Linked DNA regions of Neobacillus sp. PS2-9. The protein of the gene in region 2 interacts with the protein of the main gene of each other region in a pairwise test. Links are inferred from orthologs where the notes say so. Each region holds a gene or a part of one and is shown on either strand. Other genes may lie near its edges.

Evidence for each region.
Region 1: the proteins of grpE (region 2) and RCG25_RS16180 interact in binary tests that used the Escherichia coli proteins (3 or more experiments, as listed by UniProt). The link is inferred for Neobacillus sp. PS2-9 from one-to-one orthologs.

Annotation. Positions count from the first base shown.
Region 1 is NZ_CP133269.1:3,196,702-3,206,201, forward strand. The notes cover bases 4,481-7,355. They hold RCG25_RS16180 (Nramp family divalent metal transporter), read left to right. Parts: upstream 4,481-5,203; coding sequence 5,204-6,508; downstream 6,509-7,355. Other genes in these bases: selB (selenocysteine-specific translation elongation factor), read right to left, coding at 4,481-4,925; RCG25_RS16185 (VOC family protein), read right to left, coding at 6,643-7,110; RCG25_RS16190 (DUF4190 domain-containing protein), read right to left, coding at 7,307-7,355. Also shown: RCG25_RS16165 (alanine/glycine:cation symporter family protein), read left to right, coding at 1-1,379; RCG25_RS16170 (TerD family protein), read left to right, coding at 1,562-3,025; more of selB, read right to left, coding at 3,069-4,480; more of RCG25_RS16190, read right to left, coding at 7,356-7,573; ltrA (group II intron reverse transcriptase/maturase), read right to left, coding at 7,954-9,282. UniProt on the Escherichia coli protein: H(+)-stimulated, divalent metal cation uptake system. Involved in manganese and iron uptake. Can also transport cadmium, cobalt, zinc and to a lesser extent nickel and copper. Involved in response to reactive oxygen.
Region 2 is NZ_CP133269.1:1,596,974-1,606,370, reverse strand. The notes cover bases 1-2,772. They hold grpE (nucleotide exchange factor GrpE), read right to left. Parts: upstream 1,796-2,772; coding sequence 1,205-1,795; downstream 1-1,204. Other genes in these bases: hrcA (heat-inducible transcriptional repressor HrcA), read right to left, coding at 1,899-2,772; dnaK (molecular chaperone DnaK), read right to left, coding at 1-1,170. In the rest of the region: more of hrcA, read right to left, coding at 2,773-2,930; radical SAM family heme chaperone HemW, read right to left, coding at 3,046-4,185; lepA (translation elongation factor 4), read right to left, coding at 4,264-6,099; RCG25_RS07865 (YqxA family protein), read right to left, coding at 6,394-6,720; spoIIP (stage II sporulation protein P), read right to left, coding at 6,739-7,944; GPR endopeptidase, read right to left, coding at 8,073-9,197. UniProt on the Escherichia coli protein: Participates actively in the response to hyperosmotic and heat shock by preventing the aggregation of stress-denatured proteins, in association with DnaK and GrpE. It is the nucleotide exchange factor for DnaK and may function as a thermosensor.

The DNA.
Region 1 (9,500 bases), 1.6 Mb from region 2 along the record:
CTTTTGCTACAAGATTTCTGCAAGTAAGACATATGAAGGACATTATTCCATTAATGTTTAAAGGCGGAAAATCAGATGCTGGGATCTCATCTTTCCAAGCATTAACCCTTGCCTTATCTGGTCGCGTAGGGACTGGTAACATTGCGGGCGTGGCAACAGCTATTGCTTTTGGAGGACCTGGTGCCGTATTTTGGATGTGGACTATTGCCTTCTTAGGAGCAGGTTCAGCATTTGTTGAAGCAGCATTAGGTCAGGTATACAAAGTTAAACAAAACGGACAATTCCGTGGTGGGCCAGCCTATTACATAGAAAAAGGATTAAAGATGAAATGGTATGCAGTCCTTTTTGCCATTGTAACTGTTATTGCTACAGGGGTCCTTTTACCTGGGGTTCAAGCAAATAGTATTGCGGCTAGTGTTGATAATGCCTTTGGAATTAGTCCGGCAATTACTGGTGCTGCTCTAGTCATTTTTCTAGCAGCAATCATATTTGGCGGTGTTAAACGGATCGCACGTGTAGCTGAATTCGTTGTTCCTTTCATGGCATTAGGTTATATTCTCGTTGCTCTTATTATTGTTGCATTAAATATTTCTGAGCTTCCTGGGGTCTTAAAACTAATCTTCTCCAGCGCATTTGGTGCAGATGCTGCCTTCGGAGGAATTTTAGGTGCAGCCATTTCTTGGGGAGTTAAGCGTGGTATTTATTCGAATGAAGCAGGACAAGGTACTGCCCCACATGCTGCAGCGGCAGCCGAGGTTTCCCACCCTGCAAAGCAAGGGATTGTTCAAGCCTTTTCCGTATATGTCGATACTTTATTTGTTTGTTCGGCCACTGCGTTCATGATTCTTATTACTGGCATGTATAATGTTGCCCCAGAAGGAAAGGCGCAAATTGTCAATAATCTTGGAGATATCGAACCTGGTCCAGCGTATACACAATCTGCTGTTGAATCGGTTATGCCGGGCTTTGGAGCTCCGTTTGTAGCCATTTCTTTATTCTTCTTCGCATTCACGACGATTATGGCATATTATTATATGGCAGAAACCAATCTTGCCTATATCAATCAAAAAGTAAAACGTGTGTGGACTGACTATGTGCTCAAAATTGCTATTTTAGGAATGGTATTCTATGGCAGTGTAAAAACTGCAGGCCTTGCGTGGACATTAGGTGATATTGGTGTTGGAAGTATGGCTTGGTTAAATATTATTGCCATTCTCCTTCTGACAAAACCAGCACTTAAAGTACTTAAAGATTACGAAGCACAGCTTAAAGATGGAAAAGATCCGGTGTTTGATCCTGTAAAATTAGGGATTAAAGATGCCGATTTCTGGGAGCAAGAATATTCTAAGCCTCTTGAAAAAGAAGAAAAGACTGGATGATTTTGCAGTATGATAGAAAGGATTAACTTTATTTTTAGAGTTAGTCCTTTCTTTTTTATTTATCTGAAACTTTTCGCCCCTACTTCCGTAAATTATATAAGTGGTTTGTTAATGGGATGTTTATGTTTAATGAGAGTAGATATATTATTTACATATGAAAAATACTGTGAGGAGTGGAAAATGTGGGTGTTACTCTTAGCAAGGGGCAAAAAGTGGATTTAACGAAATCATATCCTAGCATTCAAAATGTCGTAGTCGGCTTAGGTTGGAATATTAGTCATATGGGGTCAAATTTTGATTTGGATGCTTCAGCATTTTTACTAGGAGAATCTGGCAAGGCAAATAGTGATCAAGACTTTGTTTTTTACAATCATCCCTCTGGTGGAAATGGTTCAATCATTTATAGCGGTGACAACCGCACAGGAGTTGGAGAGCGAGACGACGAACAAATCAGAATAGATTTAAATCGTGTCCCATCCCATATCCACCGCATTGCTTTTACGATCACGATTCACGATGCACAGGTTAAAGGGCAAAATTTTGGACAAATATCCGATGCTTATGTTCGCATCTTTAATGAAATGACCAACGAAGAATTAATTAGATTTAACCTTGGTAGAGATTTTACCGTGGAAACAGCGATAGTTGCTGCTGAATTATACCGGCATAATGGAGAATGGAAATTCAATGCGATCGCTAGCGGCTTTCAAGGCGGATTAGCAGCACTATGCCGGAATTTTGGGATTACTGTTGATGACCCTCCTGTGAGTGCGCCATCGACACTGCCCTACCAACAATCTACTAACCAACCAAACGTTACCACTAACTATAATCAGCAATCACAAACGTTCCAACAAAATAATAGAAATCCATACCAGCAAAGCCAAGGAATGCAAACCTCCTACCAACAGCCAGTTCATCTTCAGCCAGACTCAGCGTTCCAGCAGCCTTCTTATGGATATCCGGCACAGTCTGCCTTTCCATCGACTTCTGGTTCCAACCATACGTATGGTGGAGACGAAATTGTATGTCCTCGCTGTCATTCCTCTAATGTTCGAACGGGTAAAAAAGGATTCGGACTAGGAAAAGCGGCTATTGGAGGGTTAATCCTTGGGCCAGTTGGTTTACTTGGCGGCTTTATTGGAAAGAATCAACTAAAGTTCTCATGTAATAACTGTGGCAGTACATGGTCCCCTTCCCAAACAGATTATGCGGAATGGGCCAATAATCAAAAAAGAAGAGCACAAGAATTATTTAATCGTTATAAAAGCCAGGATGTTCTTGAAGCAGTTGTAGCGGCTTGCGCGTTGGTAGCCATGGCTGATGGATATCTAGACACAGTGGAACGTCAGAAAATGATAGAATTTGTTCATCAAAGTGATGAATTACGAGTCTTTGACACCAATAAGGTCATTCAGAAATTCAACTTCTTTGTTTCTAGAATTGAAAATGATCGGATGATGGGCAGCGCAGAAGCGTTCCGAGCTCTTGGAAAAGTAAGAACCAAACCTGAAATAGCCCGATTGGTTGCCCGTTATTGCATTGCAATCGGCTATGCGGATGGAAATTTTGACAACAATGAAAAACAAATGGTGGCTGATATCTGTCGTGAACTTGGCTTAAACCCTGCTGAATTCCTTTCGTAATCGTAAAAAAATCCTCTATTCCAGCAAGGAATAGAGGATTTTTTTAACTAACCCATTTGCGCTTATTTTCTACTCTTTTTGTTAATCCTTTGGCATCCAATCTTTCTAAAAATGGAATCATATATTTTCTCGATAAGTCTAAGATATCCTTTGCTTCGCCAACCTCAAATTCAGATCCGGTTTGACTTTGAAGCTTACTAACAGCCTCAGTAAAAATATCTAAGTGATAGGCAAATTGCTCATCTAATGGTACGATTAGTGCTTGTTCCTCTAAAAACTTTTTTAAATCGAATACAAGATTTTCAGGAATCCCTGCTGCTGAAAAATAGTCATTTAAGTAGCGGACCTTTAAGCCATCCTTTTTCATTTCCTCCAGCAAATTCTCTGTCCGCCTTGACCAGTTTTTTGGAACATGTGGTACAAAGGAAGCCAGGAATACAAATTGTTCTTTCCGATTAAATACTCCTTTAGATATTCCATTTTCCACGACAAAATCAAGTAAGGATTTTGGAAATCCTTTTTGCATGGTTTGTAACAACTCAGCTTTATTTATACCGATTTTCATTGAATGAGACAGATGAAATTCCTGTAATCGATCGAATATGTCTTCTTCTATGGCATTAATTAATAATTGTAATGTGTACTCTTTTCCATTGTAGAAAACAAATTCAGGATTATCTAAATGTTGAATTAATATCGCTTCATCCAGTGCAGTACGTTTTATTAACTCCGCTAACGGAAGACTCTTCGCTTCAATTAGAGCCGCAGTAATCCGTTCTCTTGGTGAGCCTACTTTTTTCTTTTCCAGCTCATCTATGGTTTGGTTCCCGAATCGGTACTTACTTCCACGTGGATCAATTACCCAGCCACCGCCGATGGTTTCTTGTGGACTAGGTCTACGTAGAATAAAGCGGTCGCCCCGCTTTGTTAGGATTTCTTCTTCTAGACGAAGCTGGCAAAGGATTTCTCCATTTTCCTCTTTAATTTCGTTACGATCAAAGAAAACAATTCTACCCATAACCTCTGCTGTTCCAATATGTAGTTTAATTGGCATCCGCTGCTTGACCATATGTTCAAGATCCTCAACCACACGAATAGCAACATCTACTGTTTTTGTAACAATAAAATGCTCGGAAGAAACGAGAACATCCCCCCGCTCTAAATCTTCCTTTGAAATACTAGAGAGGTTAATCGCTGTCCTTTGGCCTGCATAGGCTTTTTGTGCAGGCTTATGATGTACTTGAATCTGCCGTGCTCTTACTTCCAGTCCTTTAGGCATGATCTTCAGCACTTGTCCCTCTTCCACCGTTCCCTCATAAACAGTTCCACGAACAACGGTTCCTTGACCTTTCACGGTAAACACTTGATCGATTGGCAGACGGAATGCCCCTTTCGCATCTCGCATTTCCTGTTCTTTTAGCGTTTTAATAATTACATTTTTTATTTCCTCAATGCCCTTTCCTGATAAACTGTCTACAAGTACAAAAGGGGCTTCTTCAAAAACAGTCCCCATTAGCTCTTCTAAAATATCATCCTTAACAAGTTCAATGAATTCTTCATCTACCCGATCAATTTTAGAGATGGCAATCAGACCATTTTTTACACCTAAGAATTTTAATATATCTAAATGCTCCCTAGTTTGCGGCATAACGCCTTCATCCGCAGCTACCACTAACACCACCAAATCGATTCCCGCTACTCCAGCTATCATTTGCCTAATAAACCGTTCATGGCCTGGAACATCTATCACTGAAATCTGTATTTCGTCATCTTCATACAGAGGAGCGAATCCCAATTCGATGGAGATTTGTCGTTCTTTTTCTTCTTTTAACCGATCTGTATCCACATTGGTCAGCGCTTTTGTTAAGGATGTTTTCCCGTGATCAATATGCCCTGCCATACCAATTGTAAAATATCGTTTTTCCAAGTTTGCCACCTTCTTAAAATCGTTCTTTCATATAACTGTAGCCTTTATAGAGCAATTGTTCAAGAGAACATTTTTAGACAGTTACTGCCCATTCTAATCAAAGTTTAATCTTCTATCATAGGCAAAAGTATTCACAAATCTTTGTAGATTATATATAATAGTTTTATAAATTTGCACTGATGCAACATTTGTTCATTCGCGAACAAACCTTGCATTACAGAAAAACAAACAAAATGAAAGGATGGTGTCTTATGAGCCAGACCGAATCACTAGCAGTTGAAGGGGCTCGAGCAGCAGAACACCGAACAGTTTCTGCCGCTAGAGATGCCATTGACGGAAAGGTTAAAGGCATACGGGCATTACTACCGTTCCTTGGGCCCGCCTTCATTGCCTCCATTGCTTATATCGATCCAGGGAATTTTGCTACTAACATTCAGAGCGGTGCACGCTTTGGTTATAAAATGTTATGGGTAATTGTTTTAGCCAACTTAATGGCGATGCTTTTACAAAACATGTCAGGAAAACTAGGTATTGCAACAGGTAGAAGTCTCCCTGAAATTTGTCGGGATTATATGCCAAAATGGCTTGTCCTAATTATGTGGATTGTTTCAGAGTTAGCAGCAATGGCAACCGATCTTGCAGAATTTTTAGGAGCAACACTGGCCTTAAACCTTCTTGCAGGTATACCAATGTTATTTGCTACTATTATTACCGGGGTTGTTACCTATTTAATATTATTGTTAGAAAAGTATGGATTTCGCCCACTTGAAAAGTTTATTGCAGCATTTGCCGTATTGATTGGGTTATGTTACTTAGTGGAAACCGTGCTATCGCAACCAGATCTTTCGCAAATTGCTTATCATAGTGTTGTCCCATGGCTAGGCAATAATGAAAGTATCCTGCTTGCAGTTGGAGTAATCGGTGCTACAGTTATGCCACATGCGATTTATTTACACTCTAGTTTAACTCAAGGACGGATTGTTCCTCGAAATGACTCAGAAAAAGTGAAAATCCAAAAGTTTAGTACGAAAGAGATTTTCATTGCTATGACCTTAGCTGGTTTCGTTAATTTATCGATGATGTACATGGCGGCATCTGTCTTCAATTCTTCTGGTCACAGTCAAATTGCTGACATTCAATCTGCCTATCACACACTCACTCCGTTGCTTGGCTCTGCCGCAGCTAGTGTGTTTCTCATTTCCTTACTTGCCTCAGGGATTTCAAGTTCTGTGGTTGGTACGATGGCTGGCCAGGTGATCATGCAAGGGTTTGTTGGTTTTACCATACCGCTTTGGTTCCGTCGTCTGATTACCATGCTCCCAACGGTAATAATCGTTGCAATGGGGGTCGACCCAACCCGAACACTTGTTATTAGCCAAGTTGTTTTAAGTATTGTTTTGCCTTTTCCCATTATTGCATTAATCTACTTTACCCAAAAGAAAGATCTAATGGGGGTATTAACGAATAAACGAATAACAACAGTATTAGCCACACTATTTGCTATCACTATATTGGGATTAAATGTGTGGTTGGTTATTCAGACGTTTTTAGGCTAAATGAAAGATTTTAGTATATTTCACATCAAAAAGGCTTAAAGGAAACCTCTCTAAGCCTCTTTGTTATTTCTTCAACTAAAGCCCCCGTTTGTTTAAGTGCGTTTTTTCACAATATCAAGGAAAAGAGGGTTTGATTATTTTAATTTATTATTAACTAAATTCTCCCAGTCCTCAACTGACAACTTCTCCGTAATATGTTTTAATTCATTTGGAACGTCAACATAGCACATCAATTCTAAACTATTTCCATCTGGGTCATTAAAATATACCGATGCATTTCCTTGATTTGGTCTTATAAATGGTTCTATTGATGTTCTTCTTCCAAATTGTACAGGTTCAACTTGGATGGATTCAAGCCATTTTAAAGACTCTTTTAAATCCTGATATGTGACTCTAAATGCAATATGCTTTAAAGAAGGATGGTATGGAGTTTGGTATTCCTTTCCTTCCCATAATCCCAACCAGCTTTTTCCTTCTTCTATCCAAAAGAATGCACTGTCTTCATTACGCCAAGCTAATTTCAAACCTAATTTTCGGTAAAATTCAATTGAAAATTCTAAATTTTTCACAGGTAAATGTGCTTCATAAAGCCCCTTTATCATTTCTCCCATCCCCTATATATACAAATTATGTACTTTAACATTTTATATTTAAAAAATATCTTCTTCAACAATCCTGCCCCGTTAGAACAAGATGAGGACGACCAAAAATGGGATCCTACTTCAAACTCTTGCACCCATTATTACTTAACAAAAGCCATCATTGCTGCCACTTGAATTACTATATAATCACCCTTTTTTAATCAAAAATATTGGTCATAAAAACTAAATAACCGATAACTGGTACTAGTATCGAAAATGAAATACCGATACCGCTACAAATGATTCCTGCGACTGCCATTTTCCTCCCCTGCTGAGTAAAACCATTTATTTCTTTTAAGCCGATAATTCCAAGTATAAGACCAATTATGCCAAGTATGACCCCCGGAAGAATTACAGTAATAATTGATAGAATACCTAGAATTAAAGATGCAATAGCTTTACCGTTGGATATTTTATTTTCCAATTTTATACCCCCAATTTTTTTCTTTCAATACTCCTATTTTACTCCTTATCAATAGTGGAATGACAATAATGGCCTTACTTTTAAGTAGGGAGGTTCAAAAGGGCTCAACGCACCTAACGAAAAATGCCTCTTCATTAAAATGCAATCTGTGGAGCATCTGCTCCTGATATCTAGTAATCATATAGAACCATTAAAACTTTATTTATTATCTCTTTAAATTTATATACGAACCATATTCCAAAACGTTCCATATATTACCCAATTTCCTTTTTAACTAGTCGAGTAGAAGGGAGCCTTTCTACCTTACGGTAAATTGTACTCCTCCCCCTCACAGAACCGTGCTTGCGCTATTAACGCACACGGCTCCTCCTAGTCATCATTTACAGAATGTAGCTAATCTCTTTTCTAAGATCATAGATGTTCACTTTGATTCTTGGTGAAGGAAGTGGATATTTACGAAGAAAAAGATTAAATTTATCCCATGTAAAGGACTTCCTTTGACTTCTTCTGTTTAGCCATTTAAATAGTAAGTATTCGATTTTCTCTTTGAAGTTGTTAACAGTTTGAGTGTTATCCGTGATGCAATAATAGTTGTAATAACCTATAAGTGAGCGTTTAAATCTATCCATAATTGTATGAATATCTTTATTTCTATTAGTCTTCAGCCATTCTTTAGATTCTCTTAGTTTGCCTTGGACTTTCTTCCTGCTAGATTTTCGTTTTACTCGAAATTTCCCTTGTTTGCTTTTCCCGCAATAGTGGGTAAACCCTAGGAAATCAAAGGTAGCTGGTTTACTGTTTCCCTCTCGCCTTGCATTATTTTCTGCGAACCGTCCGAAGGGAATTATTTTAGTTTTATCCTCAGCTATTTCCAGGTTAAATTTCTTTAATCTCGCTTTTAATGAATGGAAGAATTGCTCGGCTTCACTTTTATTCTGAAAACAACAAACAAAATCATCTGCGTATCTTACTATATATGCCTGGCCTTTATATTGTTTCCTAACCACTTTTTCAAACCATAGATTAAGAACGTAATGGAGATAGACATTGACTAATATCGGAGATATCACTCCACCTTGCGGTGTACCATTGTCTGTCTTGTATTTCTTACCTTCCTCCATGTGTCCACCTTTAAGAAACCTGCTGATTATTCTCAGTAGGTTAGGGTCAGTGATACGGAGTTTCAAGAATTCCATCATCCATTTGTGGTCAACGTTATCAAAGAAGCCTTTAATATCTACATCGACTACATAACTTACTGCTCTCTTCTCAATATATTGATTCAGTATTTTCAGCGCATCGTGGCAGTTTCTATTTGGACGGAACCCAAATGAGCAGTCTAGAAAGTCATTTTCATAGATGGCATTTAATATCTTCGTAATGCCTTTTTGAACAATTTTATCTTCATGTTCCGGTATACCCAATGGTCTCATCTTGTTTGAATTGAGTTTTGGAATATACATTCGTCTTACTGGAACAGGACGATAACTTTTGCTTTTAAGCCTACTTACTAAGTCCTCTATGTTTTCGTCCAGGCTGTCACTGTATTGTTCTTTTGTCGTTCCATTAATACCAGTTGCCTTTTTATTAGGCAGTTCATGATGACACTGAGTTAGAGATTGCTTATTCAATAAATGCGCAAGAGATGTGAATTTCATTTTAGGCTCGGATTTTGCTAATTCTGCTATCCTTAGTAGTTTTGTTTCCATTATATAATACCTACCTCTGTGTGTAGTAAATGTGTCCCTAGTAAGGGTGATAACTGGTAGCTAGCCTTTCCTCCATCGGCATTACCCAACTTCATTGGTACTACGCTGCTATCCGACTCCCTACAATCGGCATTTGGTTTCCTTGCTTGTTATCGCTCGTAGACCATACTCTTCTATAAAGTAGAAAAGACCGGTAGGGTCTCCCGAGTTGCCGTATC
Region 2 (9,397 bases):
TGTTGGAATCGTTGTATTACGATCGATTAACTTAGTGAATACACCACCCATTGTTTCAATACCTAGTGAAAGAGGAGTTACGTCAAGTAATACTACGTCTTTTACATCACCCGTAATGACTCCACCTTGAATAGCAGCACCCATCGCTACTACTTCATCTGGATTCACTCCACGATGAGGTTCTTGTCCTGTAGCCTTTTTAATCGCTTCTTGGACAGCTGGAATACGAGTTGATCCACCAACAAGAATTACCTTATCAATTTGTGAAGCAGTTAATCCTGCATCGCTTAACGCTTGACGAGTTGGACCCATTGTCCGTTCAACAAGAGGAGCGGATAATTCATCAAATTTCGCTCTTGACATAGTCACTTCAAGGTGAAGTGGACCAGCAGCGCCGGCTGTGATAAACGGTAAAGAAATTTGTGTGGATGTTACACCAGAAAGATCTTTTTTCGCTTTTTCAGCCGCATCTTTTAAACGCTGTAAAGCCATTTTATCTTGTGAAAGGTCAATGCCATTCTCTTTTTTGAACTGGTCAACAAGGTAATCAATAATGACTTGGTCAAAATCATCTCCACCAAGACGATTATCACCAGCAGTTGATTTTACTTCGAAAACACCGTCACCTAATTCAAGGATAGAAACGTCAAATGTACCGCCGCCAAGGTCATAAACTAAAATAGTTTGATCTTGGTCTGTCTTATCCAAACCATAGGCAAGTGCAGCTGCTGTAGGCTCATTGATAATACGCTCTACTTCTAAACCAGCAATTTTTCCAGCATCCTTTGTTGCTTGACGCTCTGCATCGTTAAAGTAAGCTGGTACTGTAATAACAGCCTTTGTCACAGGTTCGCCAAGATAATCTTCAGCATAAGATTTTAAATATTGAAGAATGATAGCCGAAAGTTCTTGTGGCGTATAATCCTTGCCTTCAATTCCAACTTTATAGTTCGTACCCATATGACGTTTAATGGACATGATCGTATTTGGGTTTGTGATGGCTTGACGCTTTGCTACTTCCCCAACCTGACGCTCGCCATTTTTGAACGCAATAACAGATGGAGTTGTGCGATTACCTTCTGGATTTGGAATAACTTTTGGCTCTCCGCCTTCAAGTACAGACACACAAGAGTTTGTTGTTCCAAGGTCGATACCAATAATTTTACTCATTGCCTTTTCCTCCTAAAAAAATAATATGTAGTCTTTATTGATTTACTTTTACCATGGATGGTCGAATCACTCGATCCTTTAGTAAATAACCTTTTTGAAATTCATCAGTAACAATGTTAGAACCAAAGTTTTCATCTTCCCCTTGCATTACTGCTTGGTGTTGATGCGGGTCAAATTCTTTACCAACCGCTTCGATTGGTTCCACACCTTCCTTTTTCAAGGCATCCACCAAACTTCGGTATACCATATCCATCCCTTGAAGTAATGCTTTTGTTTGTTCATTGTCTGCCTCAACCTGCATTGCTCTTTCAAAGTTGTCTAATGCAGGTAGTAAATCAGTAATAAGTTTTTGTGCTCTATATTTTTCACTCGCTTCTAAATCTAATCTAGTGCGACGACGGAAATTATCAAAATCGGCTTGAAGACGTAAATAACGATTATCTGCTTCCTCTAACTTATCCTTAAGCACTTGGATTTGTTTTACATACTCCTCACCAGGGTCTACAGACGTTTCATCTGAAATTTGCTCTTCATTTAAAACCGCTTGTTCCTCGGTAAGTTCAACTTGGTCAGCACTCTCGATTTCTACTTCTTCATTCAATGAATTGGTTTTTTCATTTGTCAACTTACTCACCTCCCTTAAAGCATCTACTATTTATAGTCAAATTATTTCTCATAGAAAAGGGGTGAAACATAAGGAATTTCACCCTTACTCAATATTGCCAGTGCTACTTGGTTTGATACAATCTTGTCAAAACCGCCGTCAAGTCGTTACTTAACAATTGGAGCAGGCCAATGACACGTGAATATTCCATTCGGGTTGGACCAAGAATGGCAATCGTACCTAACTTTTCAACTCCAACAGAATAAGTAGCAGTAATCAAACTACAATTATCCATAGCACTGATATTATTTTCTGTTCCTATTTTGACATGAATCCCAGCTGAATCTTTTCGAATCAAATTGTAAATCCACTCTTCTTGGTCAATCATGGTTAGTAATGTACGGATTTTACTTATATCATGAAACTCAGGCTGGCTTAACATATTTGTTTTTCCACCAAAGAAAAGTTTTTCAGTGACTGGCATTTTTAGTGAATCTGCTACTGTATGCAGCATCAAATCATAATTATGAATATGCTGTCTAAGCAGCATGGCAACTTCTTTGTAAATTTTGTCGTTCAAATCTTCTAGCGGAACACCAGCAAGACGGTCATTCAGAATATTTACTGTTTTTTCCAGATCACTCACATCAATAGAGGCAGGTAAGGAAAAGGTTCTGTTTTCAACATGACCTGTATCTGTAACAAAGATGGCTACCGCTGTTTCCTTATTCAAAGGAATAATCTGAATTCTTTTCAGCTTATTGATACTAGCAGCCGGTCCAAGCACAATCGATGTGTAATTGGTTAATTCAGAAAGGATTTTTGCAGACCTTTGAATAATTTTCTCAAACTCATAAATTTTTTCGGCAAAAATCGATTGAATAATGGAAACATCCTGCTGATTTAATGCCTGCGGTGAGAGTAAATGATCGACATAATACCGATAACCTTTTTCAGACGGAACTCTTCCTGAGGAGGTATGAGTTTTTTCAATATACCCCAACTCTTCTAGGTCGGCCATTTCATTGCGAATCGTAGCTGAGCTAAAGGAAATATCCTCTTTTTTCGACAAGCTTCTTGAGCCGACTGGTTGAGCAGATCGAATAAAGTCATCAACAATAACCTGAAGAATCAACAATTGACGATCTGTTAGCAACATTCATCACCTCTGTTAGCACTCATAGTTACCGAGTGCTAATTATATTAATAAATTATCAAAAAAGGGGGGATGGTGTCAATTAAAAAGAAAGCCGATATTTGTGACAGATTGACTAGACCGCGCCCAAAAAGGCCTGGAAAACCTCATTTCCTAAAAAACGACCCGTTTTAGTTAAATATATATTATCGTTCTTCACTTCTATCCATTGCTTACTAATTAATTCAGTAATTTCCTTTTTAAATAACTGTAAGGGGTCCTGATCGAATTTTTCAATAAAATGAGAAACGGAAACTCCTTCTGTTTTACGCAATCCAAGGAACATTTCTTCTTCCATTTGTTCTGCTTTTGTAACTAGATGATCATCCAAAACTGGAAGCAATCCGCTATTTACTTGATCCATATATTTTTTTAATGGGCCTGAATTCGAGCGTCGAAACCCATTCACATAGCTATGTGCCCCAGCGCCAAACCCGTAATAATATTCGTTATTCCAATACGTCAGATTATGCTTACTCTCAAAACCAGGCTTAGAAAAATTACTTATTTCATATTGATGGAATCCATGTTTTTCCATTTCATCCATTAATACCTCATACATTTTTGCCTCTATATCCTCCCCAGGGGTTGGGAGCTTCCCTTTTTTTAATAGATTATAGAAAACAGTCTTCGGTTCAATAATTAATGAATAAGCAGAGTAATGATTGATATCGAGTGAAAAAGCTTGCGTTAATGATTCTTTAAAGTCATCGACTGTCTGCGATGGCAGGCTGAAGATTAGGTCAATGCTGATATTTTCAAAACCTACTCTTTTAGCACTCTCAATGGTTTGATAGACATCCTTAGCTTTATGGACACGACCGATTTTTTTTAAAAGTTCTTCGTTGAAGGTTTGAACGCCCAGGCTGATCCTGTTTACCCCAGCATCCTTTAATATTTGTAATTTTTCAATGGATAAATCACCTGGATTTGCTTCAAAAGTAAATTCAACAGCATTACTTGTAGGAAGGTTTTTATTTATGCTCTCACAAAATGTAAAAAGCTGTTGTTCATTTAATGAGGTAGGTGTTCCACCCCCAACAAAAATGGTGTCTAATTGATTGGTTGGATACTTTGCAAGAGTAATTTTCATTTCTTGATCAAGTGCTTTTAAATACTCCTCAACTGGCTGCCCTTTTAGAAAAACTTTATTAAAATCACAATAATGACAAATATGCTCACAAAAAGGGATATGAAGATAGGCAGCTTTTATCATTTTTAACACTTCCTTATGCTAGTAACAAAAAGAGGCTAGAATGCCTGCTACAGGCATGTCCTAACCTCCAATTTGTTATTATTTTTTTGTACTATTGTCATCCATCTTTAGTACAGCCATAAACGCTTCCTGCGGTACTTCAACAGACCCTACTTGTTTCATCCGTTTTTTACCTTCTTTTTGCTTTTCAAGTAATTTACGTTTACGGGAAATATCTCCCCCGTAACATTTCGCTAACACGTTTTTACGCATCGCCTTAATCGTAGAGCGAGCAACAATTTTTTGACCGATGGCGGCCTGTATTGGAACTTCAAATTGTTGTCTTGGAATCAATTCCTTCAGCTTTTCAACAATAATCTTACCACGATCATAAGCAAAGTCTTTATGAACAATAAAACTTAATGCATCGACTTGTTCTGCATTTAGTAATATATCCATTTTAACCAGGCTAGATGGTTTGTAACCAATCAACTCATAGTCAAAAGAAGCGTAGCCCCTTGTGCTGGATTTCAACTGATCGAAGAAATCATAGACAATTTCCGCTAACGGAATTTCATAAACGATACTAACCCGGTTCTCGCCCTGGTATTGCATATCTATAAAATTCCCGCGCTTTAACTGACAAAGTTCCATGATAGCACCAACATAATCATTTGGAGCCATCATTGTCGCTTTAACATACGGCTCTTCTACGCGGTCAATTTTCTGTGGTTCAGGCATGTTAGCAGGGTTGTCTACATTGACTTTTGTACCATCTGTCATGTAGACATGGTAGATAACACTTGGTGCAGTTGTAATTAAATCAATTTTGAATTCACGTTCAATTCGTTCTTGAATGATTTCCATATGAAGAAGTCCAAGGAATCCACATCGGAAACCGAAACCAAGCGCTTGTGACGTTTCTGGTTCAAATTGAAGAGCAGAATCATTCAATTGAAGCTTTTCAAGGGCTTCACGAAGATCATTAAACTTAGCTGTATCAATCGGATAAAGTCCGCAATATACCATCGGGTTTAATTTCCGGTAACCAGGAAGCGCTTCAGTCGTTCCGTTTTTCGCATTTGTAATGGTATCACCAACACGAGTGTCACCGACATTTTTAATAGATGCAGTTAAAAAGCCAACATCTCCAACTGTTAATTCGTTAAGTTGTGTAGCTTTTGGAGTGAAAACTCCCACTTCGTTAACTTCAAATTCTTTTCCTGTTGCCATCATTTTAATCTTGTCGCCGACTTTTACAGACCCTTCTACTACACGAACATAGGCAACAACGCCACGATATGCATCATATAACGAGTCAAAAATCAGGGCTTTTAATGGCGCTTCCGGGTCTCCTGTTGGAGCTGGAACTGTTTTCACGACCTGTTCAAGAATATCTTCAATGCCGATTCCAGCTTTAGCTGAAGCTAAAACGGCCTCAGATGCATCTAAGCCGATAACCTCTTCGATTTCATTCCGAACTCTCTCTGGCTCGGCACTTGGTAAGTCAATTTTATTAATAACAGGTAAAATTTCAAGGTCGTTATCCAAGGCAAGATATACGTTTGCTAGTGTCTGTGCTTCAATTCCTTGTGCTGCGTCGACGACTAATATAGCCCCTTCACAAGCAGCAAGACTCCTTGATACCTCGTACGTAAAATCAACATGCCCTGGTGTATCAATTAAATGGAAAATATATTCTTCTCCATCTTTCGCTTTATATTTTAACTGTACAGCATTTAACTTGATGGTAATCCCGCGTTCCCTTTCAAGATCCATGGAATCCAAAAGCTGGTCTTTCATCTCACGCGATGTTAATGCATTTGTTTTTTCCAAAATACGATCAGCCAATGTTGATTTTCCATGGTCGATATGAGCGATAATGGAAAAATTTCTGATCTTTGATTGTCGTTTGAGTTTTTCTTCTCTGTTCATGGTCTTTCACTCCTACTATACTCGCACATGTACACTATTTTTGATTATATCAGTAGAGCATTCGAGATTCAATTAAATTTAAGCTCTATTAAAATTGTCTGTTGATTTCCGTTCCAGGCACTTCGATTTCCGTGGGTGTTTCGGCGAGCCTCCTCGGCGCTTGCGCCTGCGGGGTCTCCCCTGAACCATACTCCCACAGGAGTCTTCGTGCCTTCCACTCCAATCAACAGGTTTGAAAAATCAATTCATTGCCCAAAATTAATAAGCGGCACCTTCTTAGGCACCGCTTTAGCTTTATTTCGTTATTTTTTGAATCAGATTTTCAGAGGCATTTGATATCCCATCAGACATTTTTTTCCCCATTGAGGAAAAGAAGTTATAGGCGCTAATCTCCTCAAGCTTCTTCTTCTTTGCTTCAATATCATGACTGGAAATATCATTACCCAATATGGAGGCACTTATGTGATTATCGGTATCATTTAAGCTGACAGCCTGATGAAAGTTTGGATCGTCGTACCCTTTCATTTTATGAATTCCGTTATTGGCTAATTGCATGCCTGTTAAAACAGAGATTAGCATGAGAGCGGCAATACCAACGCTTTTAAGCATAAATAACTTCATACAACTGCTCCCTTACACTTATTGTTTATCAGTTGACTGCTTAACATCCTGATTCACCTTTTCTGCCTGCCAGTAGTACTCACTAAATACTTCAGCAAGAGCATCCGCAGAACGGTTTAACTCTTCAAACGTATTATCTACCCCGCCAAACTCAATTAGAATGGCATTTGATGATAGGTTTTGATTATAGATACTATTTGACCCGGCCGCATTTTTAACCATAACTCCTCTGCTTAACCCCTTATACTTTTTCTGTAAAAGATTGTGCAGTTCTGTTGCTAGCTTTGCATTTTTCTCATAATTGGGGTTTTTACCTCCAATAATAAACGCAAGCTTTGCATACGGTTTTCCATCAATCGATACGGTTGTCTTTTCCTTCCTTTGCGAATCACGATGAATATCTATAAAATAATGCAACTCTTTATTAGAAGCCATGGCTGTTTGTACAACAGAACGGGATTCTTCATAGGACTTCGTAAAATTCCAACCCTTTTTATTTAGATTTGCTTGGATATCTGTTTTGTCGATAAAGCTTCCGATTCCTCTATCGCTAAGGCTTGTCTTAAGTTGGTCACCAATTTTAGTAACATTAATTTGAGAATGATAAGCCAGATTTGGATTGGTTACGCCCTTAAGATATGGTAAATAGGATTCCCGATTATGAGAGAAGTAAACATAGACAACTTGTCGATTTCCCGTCGTTTGCCCTGGCGTTGTAGAAGGATTCTCGTTTGTTGGCTTATCTAATCCTTCAAGATTTTGTAATGCCGCTTCCCGTTCCGCCTTCATAATCTCAATGGGCGGGGCCGATTCAATTGGCATATTGGTATAATTAGTGCCCTCTCCTGCCACAAGAATTTTTCCATCAAATTGATAGAACCCCGGCAGCTCTCTTCCAAGAAGACTTCGTGGGTCATTCAAATTAATATTACTAGATAGCTTAAAAACCAAATTGGTCAGAGTTGGTGTTGCAGCCCAATTATTTTCCACCTTTAAAAAATGGTGATTTTCCCAGCCCATCAGTTGATAGAGAAGTTCCCCATTCACATTTGTGGCAGCCTGATTTACAGAAAGAGACATAAGTCTATATTGTGGCTTGAGTGACGTTAAGAGGCCGCTTATAGAAAAAATCAATATGATAAAGAGTAACAGAGCAGCGATTATTTTAAATAAGCTTGTCCCTTGGACGATAAAAAACGTTCCATTTGTTCTAGCATTTTTCATAGTTCCACCCCACTTAAACGATTCTAGTAAATCTTATGACATTACTAGAATTGGTAGAACCATAAATACAGCTAAAGCTGTTCTAAAAAGGGGCTAATGGTTAAAAACCACACACCCCTAAGAAAATTTTATTTTGTATAATATCCGGCGTTTTCCTGATCAACAGCCGTGTGAAGCGATGAGTTTAATCCATTTGCAATGAGGTTCGCCATATCCTCAATGAAAACATCAACTTCCTTTGGAGTAACCATTAAGTTATGGCCAATTGGTGCAAGTACCTCATAAATCAACTTTCTTTTCTCATCATCTGGCAGGGTGCCAACAATTCCGAGAAAGGTTTTCCGATGTTTTTCTTCAGGTAAATCTTCCTCTGTTAACTTTCTCTTTTCACCAAAACTCATACCTGCTGGTGCCAGCGCTCTTGAAGGGCGATTGCCCTCCTTCAATTCTTTACCAAAGTGTTTCAGGATAAAATCAATCGTATCACTAGTAATAGAAACTGCGTCCACCACCGTTGGAACTCCAATAGCTATAACAGGAATCCCTAACGTTTCTTTGCTAAGTTCTTTTCTTTTATTACCGACACCTGAACCAGGGTGAATACCTGTATCAGAGATTTGGATAGTTGAATTAACCCTTTCGATTGACCTAGATGCTAGGGCGTCGATAGCAATTACAAAGTCCGGTTTTGTATTTTCTACTACACCGAAAATAATATCACTTGTTTCAATCCCTGTTAGTCCCATCACTCCAGGAGCCAAGGCACTTACAGATCGATACCCTTCCTCCACATTTTCAGGTTGAAGCTGAAAGAGATGTCTTGTAATTAAAAGGTTTTCACAAACCATTGGCCCTAAAGCATCTGGAGTTACATTCCAATTTCCCAGTCCAACAACGAGGCACGAGTCTGTTTTCTTAATTCCAGACCCTTCTAGAAAATGAGCAAATTCCCTAGCAAATATTTCCTCTACCTTGTGCTGTGTGTCTGTGTTTTGCTGACGGATTCCTTGCACCTCTACCGTTAAATATCTTCCTGCTTTTTTCCCGAGCTGCTGCTCTCCTTGTTTTGTTACCTCAACCAAAGAAATTTTTATATCGTCAACATCTTTTTCCTTAATTATTACTCCCTCAATTTGTGAAAGGTCTTCCTCTTGCTCGACAGTCCCCTTTCTACCAGCTATCACCATTTCCCTTGCTTCAATGGCTAGGTCAGTTCTAACCGAGTATTGACTTAAGTCGATTGATTCACTCATACTCATTCACAATTCACTCCTAACATGTTCTCCATAAAATAGAAACTATTCCCTATTTTTGCCCTCTTCACTTCAAAACATGCAAGTTAAATAATTATCACTTTTCATTTGTGTATTGCAATATAGGCCATCGTTTGATAAAATACTTCTTGTTCTGAATTATTATTGATGAATGTAAAGTCGAGTTCATATAGTCTCGA